Regions from separate parts of the Bradyrhizobium sp. USDA 4473 genome, predicted to be linked through region 1. Evidence: riboswitches for the same ligand, from Rfam matches in the RefSeq annotation. Region 1 holds a riboswitch; each other region holds the start of a gene.
What was found. A riboswitch is a leader RNA that binds a small molecule or an ion and turns the genes downstream of it on or off. The one in region 1 is predicted to bind cobalamin.
Positions count from the first base shown of each region.

Region 2: it holds a riboswitch for cobalamin, as region 1 does, so the genes downstream of both, ACVW17_RS32285 (DUF1636 family protein) here and ACVW17_RS15555 (ribonucleoside-diphosphate reductase subunit alpha) in region 1, are expected to answer to the same signal.
Region 3: it holds a riboswitch for cobalamin, as region 1 does, so the genes downstream of both, ACVW17_RS03515 (TonB-dependent receptor) here and ACVW17_RS15555 (ribonucleoside-diphosphate reductase subunit alpha) in region 1, are expected to answer to the same signal.
Region 4: it holds a riboswitch for cobalamin, as region 1 does, so the genes downstream of both, metE (5-methyltetrahydropteroyltriglutamate--homocysteine S-methyltransferase) here and ACVW17_RS15555 (ribonucleoside-diphosphate reductase subunit alpha) in region 1, are expected to answer to the same signal.

Region 1 is NZ_JBSSGE010000001.1:3,305,446-3,308,761, reverse strand. Features, by position in the region: gene ACVW17_RS15555 (ribonucleoside-diphosphate reductase subunit alpha) at 1-1,347, opposite strand, end outside; cobalamin riboswitch at 1,451-1,667, opposite strand; gene ACVW17_RS15550 (class I SAM-dependent methyltransferase) at 2,078-3,031, opposite strand; gene ACVW17_RS15545 (nodulation protein NolB) at 3,222-3,316, opposite strand, start outside.
Region 2 is NZ_JBSSGE010000001.1:6,829,994-6,833,309, forward strand. Features, by position in the region: gene cobN (cobaltochelatase subunit CobN) at 1-821, opposite strand, end outside; gene cobW (cobalamin biosynthesis protein CobW) at 821-1,855, opposite strand; gene ACVW17_RS32285 (DUF1636 family protein) at 1,852-2,226, opposite strand; cobalamin riboswitch at 2,319-2,529, opposite strand; gene cobO (cob(I)yrinic acid a,c-diamide adenosyltransferase) at 2,566-3,219, shown strand; gene ACVW17_RS32295 (cobyric acid synthase) at 3,231-3,316, shown strand, end outside.
Region 3 is NZ_JBSSGE010000001.1:743,705-747,020, reverse strand. Features, by position in the region: gene ACVW17_RS03525 (amidohydrolase family protein) at 1-204, shown strand, start outside; gene ACVW17_RS03520 (CobW family GTP-binding protein) at 206-1,129, shown strand; cobalamin riboswitch at 1,183-1,378, shown strand; gene ACVW17_RS03515 (TonB-dependent receptor) at 1,486-3,316, shown strand, end outside.
Region 4 is NZ_JBSSGE010000001.1:3,625,765-3,629,080, reverse strand. Features, by position in the region: gene metE (5-methyltetrahydropteroyltriglutamate--homocysteine S-methyltransferase) at 1-1,468, opposite strand, end outside; cobalamin riboswitch at 1,571-1,769, opposite strand; gene ACVW17_RS16820 (nodulate formation efficiency C protein) at 3,058-3,316, shown strand, end outside.

The sequences.
Region 1 (3,316 bases):
CGGGCACGGCCCCCGCTCGCGCGCGAGCGTCACGGATGCCGCATCAGCATCGCGACGGATTTTCCGGAACATGTTCAGATTGAACGACTTGGCCACGACGCTTTCCATCGGAATGCTCTTGGCCTGCAGGAACGAGTGGAAGCCCATGACGCCAAGGCCGACGGAACGCTCACGCAAGGCGGCGTAGCGGGCACGCTTCATGACGCCCGGCGCCACCGTGATGAAGTGGGTCAGCACGTTGTCGAGGAAGCGCATGACGTCCTCGATGAAGCCAGGCTCCTCATTCCACTGGTCCCAGGTCTCGAGGTTGAGCGACGACAGGCAGCACACCGCGGTACGCTCCTCGTCGCGATGATCGATGCCGGTCGGCAGAGTAATTTCGCTGCACAAGTTCGACGTTGAGACCTTGAGGCCGAGCTCGCGCTGGTGCTTGGGAAGCGCGCGGTTCACTGTGTCGATGAACAAGAGATAAGGCTCCCCCGTCTGCAGCCGGTTCTCCAGGATGCGTTGCCACAGCTGGCGGGCATCGATTTCGCGGATAACGTCCCTGGTCTTTGGACTGCGCAGAGCGAACGCAGTGCCGGCGCCCACGGCACGCATGAACTCATCGGTGACGTTGATGCCGTGATGCAGGTTGAGACTCTTGCGGTTGAAGTCGCCGGACGCCTTCCGGATCTCGAGGAACTCCTCGATCTCGGGATGGTGGATATCGAGATAGACCGCAGCCGAGCCGCGCCGCAACGAGCCCTGGCTGATCGCCAACGTCAGGCCGTCCATGACGTGGATGAACGGGATGATGCCGGAGGTAACGCCGCCCTTCACCTGCTCGCCGATCGAGCGAACATTGCCCCAGTAGGTGCCGATGCCGCCGCCGTTAGAGGCAAGCCATACGTTCTCGTTCCAGGTGCCCACGATGCCTTCGAGCGAGTCCGACACCGAGTTAAGGAAGCAGGAGATCGGCAGGCCGCGTGTGGTGCCGCCGTTGGAGAGCACCGGCGTGGCTGGCATGAACCACAGCCGAGACATCGCATCATAGAGACGTTGGGCATGCGCGACATCGTCCGCGAAGGCGCAAGACACCCGCGCGAACATATCCTGGATCATTTCGCCGGCGACCAGATAACGGTCGCTCAGCGTCAGCTTGCCGAACGGCGTCAACAGGTCGTCGCGCGTCCGATCAAGCTTGAGATCGGCCGGCTTTGGCGATGGCGCAAGGGGCTGCGGCAGCGGAGCCGGCGATGGCGGCGGCACAAGACACAAGTCAGGCGTGCTGGGGTCTGGCTGCGGCTGCACGCGCTGCGGCTCGATGAGATGACCATGCTGATCGAAATCGTAAGACGGCGACATCGGCGACCCCGCGATGTTAGGCGGGGAACCGCGCGGACGACTTGCGAGGAAACCGGTCAAACGTCCCCGGCTGCAAGCGACCCAACGGGGCACCCCGCCCGAGGACTTTCGTTCAGTCGCGGCAGGTCTCCTGGCTCGCGGGTCATTACGGCTGTCGGCCTTCCCGGCGCTGTGTCGCGCTAGTGGCCATGATGACAATCGCTCGCCGCTTACAGTTGCGGGGGCAGCCCCGGAGTAGCCGTCTTCGGCGCACCGGGTTCCCTCTTAGCTTCCGACCTACAAGATCTGGTGGACGGAAGACCGTGACTGGCTAGAAATAGGCACGACTCGCAGGGATTCGTCAACTGGGGGATCCAGATTCAAAAGGCAAAAAACCTGGCCGCCCGGACGACTCTGTCGCCGCGGTCGCTTCTGCTGCAGGTGATTGGAGACGCCGTTGGGCCGCATTCCGGTTTCCGTAGCTTGCGCAAGGTCCAGGAAATTCCTGGCTCGCGCGTCGCATTGATGGAATCTGTGAGACCGCGCTTCAGCGGAGAAGGAATTCGGCAAGGCGCTCTCCGACCTGAATCACAGCGCTCCCGCTCGCCGCGACAAATGGCATCTGGACGAAGTCGTTATCTAGTCGCGGGCGAACAATATCGGCTCTGGCGCGCCGCCGACCAGAATCGCCTCGCGCTCGACGTCTTGATCCAGCGACGAAGAGACTCGCGCTGCACAGTGGTCCCTCCTGTCACGGCTCCAGCGCGACCTGCAAGCCCTCCTTACTTTCAACATGAACGTAACGGGGGCCGATCGGCCGTCCCCTGCCGCTGGCGACGGTGACAACGTCTTCCAGAGGCGCGGCGCGCGCATCCGCCTCGGGGCGAGACAAGATCAGGTCGGCGTGAAACAGCCCTTCCGATTCGAGGCCGGTGGCATCCACGCCAAGGGCCGCCAAGCTGGCCAAACAACTTTCAAACTCTTCAGCGTCGCGAAAGCGACGCTGGATAAACGTCGCGCCGGCAAGACGTTCTGTCACAAGACCACGGTTTGCGAATGTCGCGGCCAGCGATTCAAATGGGAACATTCGCAGCACGAAGGAGATGATCCATGGTTGCTTCTCTGTCGCATCGAGAATCTCGCTGAACGTCTTCTCGGTAACGTAGCCGATGCATCCGGTCGACATGATAACATCCACGGAGCGGAGAATGCCCGCGCTGTCCGCCGATAGCGCCTCCTTTTCAAGGTCAGCGACAATGCCCTGCTCCAAGAGGCCAACACTCTTTGCATAGCTGATCGCCCGTGCCGACACATCGAGGCCGATAAAGCGTGCCAACCCGACATCAGGCCAGGCTGCATAAAAACTGCGATCGAGACTCACCAGTGTCTCAGAACTGATTGCTCTCATCTCACGCCGGGCGTAGCGGTGCCGCAAGCCCCCGAACGTCAGCGGAAAGCGATGCACCGCTGCATTGATGCCGTACGAACAACCAACATCGAGCACGACGGGCTTGAGGCCGGTTGCCGACGCTTTCGCTGCCAGGATTTGGCGCACAACCGGCTCAGCTACGTCCGGGATCATATAATCCAGGTCGCCGAGGACCGAGAAATATGCCCTCGGATCATCCGAAGCATAAATATCGTGGAATGCAGCTTTAGACCGATTGATACGCGAGAAATCTATCCGCAACGCAATGTCTCCCATCTCATCTGCAAGCAACTCGACGGCTGGCGCCTTCGCACTCGCCTACGCTTTGGTTATATAGGGTGTATAAATCGATCTTCTATCCGCCGATGCGATAGCAGAAGCGGCAAGCGGACAAGAGCATGAAACCACCCTCTCTGCGTCGCGGCGTGAGCGACCGTGCTGTTGCGTGAAGAAACCATCAGCCGGCTCAGCCCACCGATAGAAACTTATTCAGAGATGAGCTGACGGCGCCGGCGCCCTTGGAGATGAGCGAAACCTGAATGACGCGGTCATAAACATCCC
Region 2 (3,316 bases), 3.5 Mb from region 1:
CTCGTGCCGTCATCGCCAGCCGCGGAGAACGCGGTTGCGTTGACAATGGCGGCCGGCGTGGATCGCGCGAACTGCGCGCGCAGCCAATCGGCGACACCAGCCGCCTTCAGCGACGTGACGAAGACGCCGTGGGCATCGAATCCCTTCGCCCGCAATGCATCGATCAGTGCATCGACCGGCGCCGTGTCGCCGGCCGCCAGATACGAACGATAGAAGGTCACCAGCACGAGCGGCCGGCCATCCGACGCCGGCAGCGCCGCGACCGCACCGCGCCCGGAATCGTAGACGCCGATCTCGGGAAGATCGATCTCGCCGACAACAGGTCCGGCATAGAGCCCGGACGCCAGCGCCAGTTGCGCGATCACGGCCTGTGCGGCAACGGGGCCGCCCTTGTCGCACAGCACTTTCAGGCGACGCAGTGTCGAGACCGGCAAGGTCGAAAATTCATCAAGCCGCAGATCGTCGCGTCCGTCCGCCGGCAGCACCACCAAAGCGATGCCGCGTTCCTTTGCCAGACGGTGCACCGCGGCCAGCCCGTATGACCAATAGGGCTCGCCGCCGATCAGCCGGATCAGGATGCCGCGCGCGTGCGACAGCGTCCGCTCGATATAGGTGTCGACCGACAGCGGATGGCGCAGCTCCGCGAGATTGGCGAGCCGCAGCGGCGGCAGCGCGGCGCGGCCGCGACGCCAACCGGCCGCGAACGCAGCGAGATCGCTGTCGGAAAACGACAACACCACGAGATCGGCCGGATCCTGGCCGAGGTCCCTTGGCGTTGCGGTCTCTTCAAGGCCGCGGCTCTCGCGGAAGACGACATGCATCAGACACCAAGCCGCGCCCTGATCGCGGATTCATCGATATCGCCGTGTTCGCCGATCACGACCAGCTTCGACTGCCGCGGGCGCATGCCCCAAGGCATGTCGAACTGATGCCGCACCCGCTCGCCGACCGATTGCACCAGCAACCGCATCGGCTTGCCTTCGACCGCGATATAGCCTTTGGCGCGCAGCACGTTCTGCTCGCGCGCCAACCCCTTGATCGAGGCCACCAACGCATCGATATCCGTAACCTCCGGAAGATCGATCACCACCGAATTGAAATCGTCGTGCTCGTGCTCCTCCTCGCCGTCGTGATGCGAGGGCCGTGACGCGAGGTCATCCTCCGCCGCCGCCTCAAGGCCCAGGATCACGCGGGCATCGATGGCACCGTCGACGATCGGCAGCATCGGCACCTCGCGCGGCATCTCGGCCGCGATCACTTCTTTCGCCGCCTTGATCCCCTCCGCCCCGGCGAGATCGGCCTTGGTCAGCAGCACGACATCGGCACAGGCGATCTGGTCCTCGAACACCTCCGACAGTGCCGTCTCGTGATCGAGATTCTCATCGGCCGCGCGTTGCGCGTCGACCGCGGCCACGTCAGGCGCAAAGCGGCCGGCGGCGACGGCCTCGGCATCGGCCAGCGCGATCACGCCGTCGACCGTGATCCGCGAACGGATCTCCGGCCAGTCGAACGCCTTGAGCAACGGCTTCGGCAAAGCGAGGCCCGATGTCTCGATCACGATGTGATCGGGCTTCACGGGTCGCGCCAACAACTGCTCCATCGCCGGGATGAAATCGTCGGCGACGGTGCAGCAGATGCAGCCATTGGCGAGCTCGACGATGTTCTCGCTCGGGCAATTGGCATCGGCGCAGGATTTCAGGATGTCGCCATCGACACCTTCGCTGCCGAATTCGTTGACCAGCACCGCGAGCTTCTTGCCGTTGGCGTTGCGGATCAGGTGCTGGATCAGCGTCGTCTTGCCGGATCCGAGAAAGCCGGTCACGACGGTGACCGGAACCTTGGCGAGGGTAGTCATTCGGCGGCCTCCGGCACGACGGGAAGAGGTGGAATGCGGGCGAGCGATTGCTTGCGGAAGATTTCGGGACGGCTGCGCCACGGCACGATGCCGTCGGGCGCCGCCGCATAGGCGGACGCGCCGGCGATCACATCCCTGGCATTGGCTTCGGATAAGCGGCCGTAGACATAGGACCATCGCCCCGGCGCGCTGAGCGCGACCGAGCAGCCCTGGCTGCACGCCGACAGGCATTCCACGGGAACCAGATTGACGTCATCGGGCACGCCAGCCTCGACGAGGGCGGCATGCAGGCGCGCACCGGGCGCGGCCTCACCTTCGCCCAGCGTCTGGCCGGCGCGGCAGGTGATACAGACATGAAGTGTAACGCTCATCGCCCTTCCTGGATTGACAACGGGAAGCGATGAGGCACACGAACCGATGCGAACAGGTTCGTTCCCCGTCGCGGAACACCCCGTCCGCCGGTCTCACAACTGCTGCGCTGGCAGGTCTCCCGGCTTGCGGAGCAGGATTTCTCCCTTCGATCCCCGCCTTCCCGATCCCCTTGGGGAATCAGTGGCTTTGGGCATCTCTCCGGTCACGGTCGCGGGGGCGGCTGCTTTTCAGGCCCGACTTGAGCCCTATCGCATTCCCTCTTCGCCTGTCATAGGACAGGAACCAACGCGGGCCCACCATTCGTCCGCGGCTCGAACTTGTCAAGCCGAAGGAACGCCATGACGTCTGAAGGAAACGGGGCCGAAGACGAGATCGTCAGCAGCGATGCGTCGCTGGACGCGCGCCACGCGACCAAGATGGCGAAAAAGAAGGTCGCCCGCGACAAGATCATGGCGACCAAGAGCGGCGAAAAGGGCCTGATCATCGTTCATACCGGCGCCGGCAAGGGAAAATCGTCCTCGGCCTTCGGCATGATCGTGCGCTGCGTCGCGCACGGCTTTCCCTGCGCCGTGGTGCAATTCATCAAGGGCGCCTGGGATACCGGCGAACGCCGCCTGCTCACCGGGCATTTCGGCGACCTCTGTCAATTCCACGCGATGGGCGAAGGTTTTACCTGGGAAACGCAGGATCGCGCCCGAGACATTGCAGCCGCCCAAGCGGGCTGGGAAAAGGCCAAGCAGCTGATCGCCGACCCGAGCCTGCGTATGGTGGTGCTCGACGAGATCAACATCGCGTTGCGCTACGACTATCTCGCAATCGCCGATGTCGTCCAATTCCTCACGACGTCGAAGCCGCCGATGACACATGTCGTGCTCACCGGACGCAACGCCAAGGACGAATTGATCGAGATCGCCGATCTCGTCACCGAGATGACGCTGGTGAAGCATCCGTTCCGCTCCGGCATCAAGGCGCAGCCGGGCGTCGAGTTCTGACGGACAGCACCATGGCGCGCGCGTTGATGATCCAGGGAGCGGGCTCGGACGTGGGCAAGTCGCTCATCGTCGCCGGCCTCGCGCGCGCTGCCACGCG
Region 3 (3,316 bases), 2.6 Mb from region 1:
AGGCTGCAGGCCGGCGCCGACGCCGACGTCGTGGTGTTCGACTACGAGACGCTGAGCGACCGCGCGACCTTCTCCGCGATGAATCGCCCGGCGGAAGGCGTGCGCCATCTCGTGGTCAGCGGCCAGCCGCTGATCAATGATGGCGTGCTCGACGTCGCGGCGCGTCCCGGCCGGCCGGTGCGCCGGCCCGTCACCGGAGGCTGAGGTGGCGGTCCCGATCCTGCTGGTCGCGGGCTTTCTCGGGGCGGGCAAGACCACGGTCGTCAACCATCTGCTGGCGCATGCGCAAGGACGGCGCATCGCCGCCGTGGTGAATGATTTCGGCGCGATCAATATCGATGCCGAGTTGATCGCGGGCGCCAGCGACGGCGTGGTCAGCCTGAGCAATGGCTGCATCTGCTGCACGCTGGAGGGCGACCTGCTGCGCACGCTCGCCAGTTTGCTGCGGCGTGATCCGTGTCCCGAGTTCATCGTGATCGAGACCAGCGGAATCGCCGATCCCGCGGACATCGTGCGCAATCTGATGGATCCCGTGATCTGGAAGGAGGCGCCGCTGGAGACCGTGCTGTGCGTGGTCGACGCCACGCAGCCGGTGGCCGCGCTGGACGATGCGCTGCTGCGCGCGCAGCTGCGGGCCGCCGATATGGTGGCGCTGAGCAAGGTCGATCTGGCCGATGCAGCCGCGTGCGCCGCGATTCGCGATGCCGTGCGCGTGGTGCGTCCGGCGGCGGTGATCGTCGATGCCGTGCATGGCGAGGTGCCGACGGAGCTGCTGTTTCCGGCGGATCTCGATCATCTGCCCGCGCCGCGCGAGACCGCGCCGCGACGGCCGGTGTCCGACCGGTTCGAGACGCTGAGCTGGACGTCGGAGCGGCAGGTATCGCTGCCGCGCCTGCAGCAGGCGATCGGCAAACTGGCGCCGAAGCTGGCGCGCGCGAAGGGCTTGTTCGAGACGGTCGAGCAGCCCGGACGGCTGACGGTGTTTCAGCTCGCCGGCGGTCGCGCGACCTTGGCTGCCGGCGGCGTGCCGGCGCCCGGCGTGCCACGCACGCGGATCGTGTTCATCGCCGAGATGGGCGCGCTCTCGCGTGCGGAGATCGATGAGGTGATGCAGGGATGCGTCGCGTGACATGAAAGCATGCGTGCGACAATCGCATCGAATTGACAGCCATGCCGACTGCACCTATCGTTTTCGCCGACGGTTCCCTTCGGGGATCAAAAGGGAATGCGGTGCGAGGGTAACCCCAATGCCGCAGCTGTCCCCGCAACTGTAAACGGCGAGCCTTTCGTCAAATTTGCCACTGGGCTATCCGCCCGGGAAGGCGTCGACAGGCGATGACCCGTGAGCCAGGAGACCTGCCGTCAGTCGTGGTCACACGCGAGCACATCGGGCGGGGGCGTCCTGGTGGGATCGGAGCACTGCCTTTTCGGCAAGGCCCCAGTCCGTGTTCGCGGTGACGTGCCACGTTACCGCGAGCCGTTTTCATGTCTCCGTCCTCTCCCGTTGCGCGCAAATGGCGCCTCGGTCTCGTCTGCTCCCTGTCATCGTTGCTGCTGCCGGCCGAAGGCTCGGCACAGACAGCTCCAACCACCAGCCTCGATCCGATCGAGGTCTCGCCCTCGGCCTCAGCGAAGCCGAAGCCTGCGGCGCGAGGCCAGAACCCGGCGGCGTCGTCGCGGCCGCGCGCGAGACCCGCAGCATCAGCGGCAGCGGGCGGCCCACCGCGTGCTGCAGCGTCGGGCACATCGGGGACGGCACCACCGACGCTCAACGCCACCACGCCAGGCAGCACCGGCAGCCGCCTCAACCTGACGCCATTGCAGACACCGGCCAGCGTCGAGATCGTCACGGCGCAGACCATTGCCGAACGCGGCCAGCACAATGTGCTCGATGCCGTCACCCAGAACGCGGCCGGGTTCATCGCAACGCCGGCGCCCGGCAATGGCGGCCTGTCGTTCAGCACCCGCGGCTTTGCCGGCAGCAACTCGGTGATGACCTTGTATGACGGCACGCGCTTCTATGTCGGCTCCGGCACCTTGACGTTCCCCTACGATACCTGGTCGACGCAGCGCATCGAGGTGCTGCGCGGTCCGGCCTCGGTGCTGTACGGCGAAGGCGCGATCGGCGGCGTCATCAACGTGATCCCGAAGAAGCCGCTCAACACATCGTATAACGAGGCCGAGGTCTCGCTCGACAGCAACATGACGCGGCGGCTCTCGGTCGACAGCACCGGTCCGATCAATCCCAATGTGTCGTACCGGATCAACGCCACCGGCAACATGTCGGCTGGCTGGGTCGATCGCGACAAGACCTCGAATGCGGTGGTCTCCGCCGCCGTCCGAGTGCAGGCGTCGGACAATCTCGCCTTCACGCTGTCCGAGGACTACGGCGACCGCAGCCCGTCGCGCTATTTCGGCACGCCGCTGATCAACGGTTCGATCCAGGACGCGCTGCGCTTCAAGAATTACAACGCATCAGACAGCGCGATCCGCTACCAGGACAGCTGGACCCAGTTCAGGACCGAATGGGATGTCGCCGACGGCATCAAGCTCAACAACACGCTGTATTATCTGGCCAGCGAGCGGCACTGGCGCGACATCGAGAACTACAGCTGGAATCCGAACACCCGGCTGATCGATCGTTCGAGCTATATCGAGATCTTCCATGACCAGAAGCAGTTCGGTAACCGGATGGATGCGACCTTCAGCGGTCGCGTGTTCGGTCTCGCGAACCAGGTCGTTGCCGGGTTCGACGTCAACCGGATCGACTTCACCCACATCAACAACTCGCCCTACGGCGGCGCGTCGTCGGTCAATCCCTACGTGTTCGATCCCGGGTCGTTCTTCGCGACCACGACGGCGACGACGCCGGGCTTCAATGCGGTCGTCAATCAATATGCGCTGTTCGCCGAGGATCGCCTGTCGCTGACCGACCAATTGTCGCTCGTGACAGGCGTCCGGTACGACCGGCCCGAGGTCGATCGGACCGACTACAAGACGCCGGCGAACAGTTTTGAAACCACGCTGTCGGGAACCAGCTGGCGCACCGGGCTGGTGTACGAGCCGATCAAGAACCTCGCATTCTATGGCCAGTATGCGGTCGGCGTCGATCCGGTCAGCAACCTGATCTCGCTGTCGACCTCGCAGAAAACGTTCCAGCTCGCGACCGGCAAGCAGGCCGAGATCGGCGTCAAGCAGTCGTTCTGGGGCGGCCGCGGCGAGTGGACGCTGGCCGCTTACGAGATCGTCAAGACCGGCCTGACGATTCCTGATCCCAGCAATCCGACCGCCGGCCTGGCATTGCAGATCGGCCAGC
Region 4 (3,316 bases), 320 kb from region 1:
CACGCGCAGTCTCTTCCTTGAGGAACGTGTCGTATTGCCCGTCGCTCATGGAGCCTCTCGCGTGCGCCGCGCGGGCACTGCGGACCTCTGCGGTCTGCGGAAACGAGCCGATCGTTGTGGTAGGAAACGCCGGTAGTTTGAAGCGCTCGCGTTGGATCTCGGCACGCCTGACAAATGGACTGGCGCGCCGTCGCGCGGTCTGATTGATCGCACTCATCCGGGCGGCGACATTGGCGTCACGGATCTTCGGCGAAGTTCCGCGGCGGATGGTGACGCGCTCCGATTCCGCGAGAGCGTCGGCGACATTCAGATCGCCTGCGAGTGCCCGTGCCAACGTCGCAAGCTCGCGAATCTTCTGAACCGAGAACGCAACGCAGCTCTTGACGTCGGAAGCAAGCTCCGTTTCGAGCTCAACATCGACCGGCACGTGAAGCAGCGAACAGGATGGGGCGATCTGTACGCGATCCCTGCCGAGTTTCGCAATGGCGGGATCGAGCCGCTGGCGCAGCGCCGATAAATTCGTCCGCCACACATTGCGGCCGTCGATCACGCCGAGTGAGATAACGAGATCACTTCGCCCGGCAGCAATGATCTGGTCCAATAACTCTGCCGCCCGAACCAGATCGACGTGCAGGCCAGCAACAGGTAGGCGCAAGGCCGTGTGAAGATTTTCGCCAAGGCCACCGAAATAGCTGGCGACCATAATCTTGATGGCCGGCCCCTCCTTGACGAGCCGGTCATAGGCATGCAGCAAAGATTTTCTTGTCCCCTCATCGAGATCAAGGACCATGCAGGGCTCGTCAAACTGGACCCAATTCGCCCCGCGTCGGGCCAATTCCTGCAGAACCTCGATATAGACCGGTACCAGGTCATCCAGTAGTGCCAGTGGCTGGAACGCGGGATCAGCACTCTTGCCTAGCTTCAAGAAGGTGACCGGGCCGATCAGGACAGGGCGGGTTTGAAAGCCAAGGGCCTTGGCTTCCTCATACTCCTCGATAGGCTTGCGAGAGGAGAGCCTGAAAGTCTGCCCCCGATGAAATTCCGGGACCATGTAGTGGTAGTTGGTATCGAACCACTTGGTCATCTCCTGCGCGGGTGCGCCATAGCCGCGAGGTCGGTGACCGCAACTCGCATCCTGGCTGTCGCTTTGAGAACCGCGTGCCATGGCGAAATACGTCTTGAGGGAAGCAGGCTCGACTTTCGAGGCATAGACGTCCGGGATGGCGCCGACCATGACACTGGTGTCGAGCACCTGGTCGTATAGCGAGAAATCGTTCGACGGAATGATGGTGACACCGAGGGATTTCTGGCGCGCCCAGTTCGCCGCGCGCAGGCCGGCTGCGTCCTCGAGCAACTGCTGTTCGTTGATTCTTCCGGCCCAATAGCTTTCGAGCGCGAGTTTGAGCTCGCGTCTTGGACCGATGCGCGGCGTTCCGAGCGTGGCAACCGGAAGTGAGAGAAGAGACATACCGTTAACCCCATGTTGGGGGCAAAGGCCATGGCGGACGCAGGCAGGAGACGTCACGCGAGCGACGGCTGCTTGGCGTACCACCGGGACACCCCGCCCGTGGACGAACATATTGTCGGGGCAGGTCTCCTGGCTCGCGGATCATCGCCACTGTCCGGTCTTCCCGAAGCCGCGCGGGCTTCAGTGACTCTGTTGGACAGCGGCTCGCCGCTTACAGTTGCGGGGGCAGCGCCGGCATCACCGGCTTCCCTCTTAGCTCCGGATCAAGCCGAACCGGAGAACCTCGACGACTTCGATTATCGGAAAGACAACTCCGCAGTCAACCTGTCAAAGTGATGCTGTTGACGATACACGGCCACTCTTGATCGCGACGTTGAAGCCACTCTCCAAGCATGGATATCGGGATGACCATCTCCGAGGCGCGTTCGCGTCGGACCGCGTGTCAGATCGTGCAAGAGACGCATGCGGCCTTCGCGATGAAGGTCACGGTGCCGGGACAGGCCGCTCTTCACGCGATCCAGCTTTCGAAGCGCTCATCTAGCACGCTTCGATGCGCCCCCGGTTCTCCACCAACGACCAAGGATCAGCGTGAACAGGCACAATATGCGCAAAATCGGCAGCATACTGAGCGAGCATGTTGATCTACCACCAATCCTGGTAGGCGCCATGCGGATGCTTTTGGCGATACTGCGCAAAGCAAGCATAGTGACTCACCAACGAAAAGAGTAGCCCGTAATGAAAATGGCTGTTTGGAGTGCCCTCGGCGTTTTTGCTGCTGCCGTCTTTACGGTCGGCCTGTTCGGCTGGATAGCAAAGACATTTATGAACCCGGCCGTCAGGCAGATGCTCTCGAGAATGTTGAGCAGCTCAAGCCGAAGCTAGCCCGACCTGAGACTTCCCTTCTTATCCGGTCGATACGACTGCATGGAAGTGCAACTCCCCAATGTTGACTACGACGACGACCACATAGGCGCCCGCTAACGTGTCCTACGCGAGCGACGAATTTCATATCGCTTCGCCTGCGTGACTTTTGAACTTCCTTAGCGCCGATTCCAAATCGCTCGCCGCTGACGAGCGGCTTCGCCGCACTTTCCATCTCCGCAGCAGCGACAACGACCTCCGACCACATGGTTCGATGGCGGCAATCCTGCACCCAACTGTCGTCAGGCTTCCGGCAGCAAGGTTTCCCAACTGCGTTGCTCGAAGATGCAGTGCGTGACAGGAATCAGCCATTAAAGTCGAAAGTCGCCGCGAACAGGCTTAATGGCAACATAAATGAGGTAAGCAGGTCGGGAAGTCGACACAGGCGGCACAAATCTGGTGCCAATTTCCTGGCACGAAGAATGCAAGTCTTCGCTCGCCCAGGCTTCTCCTCCTGGGCAGGTCCAGCATCGCAAGTTGAAGCTTTGGCTGACCACTGAGGTTAGCGGCGCGTGACATCGAGGGACGCGCCTGCTCGCGCGGGACATCAGCAGGTGCTCGCGTCACGTTGCCGCTAACTTCCAACGATCTCGCAGGCACGTTGAAGATTGTCCTCTTTGGAATTGACGCGTGGACGAGAACCAGATGGGCCGGCAGCAATGAAGGGAATGGCTGGAACGCGCGTACTCTGGTTTTGTTTCGCTCGATCGCTGATTTGCCTGGCCGGGCTGGCAGCGACGAACAACAATGTTCGTGCCAACGACAGCGCTCTCGTCGAAAGGGTCAAGTCAACGTGGCGAGCGCAAGACGGCGAGACCATAGAACAAATCATCTCCAAGGTCTCGAAGGTGGCTCACTTCGTCCCTCGCTCGTGGGGAGTAGCCGAAGGGATTGACCGAACAGAGTATGTGTACTTTTCCTGGACCA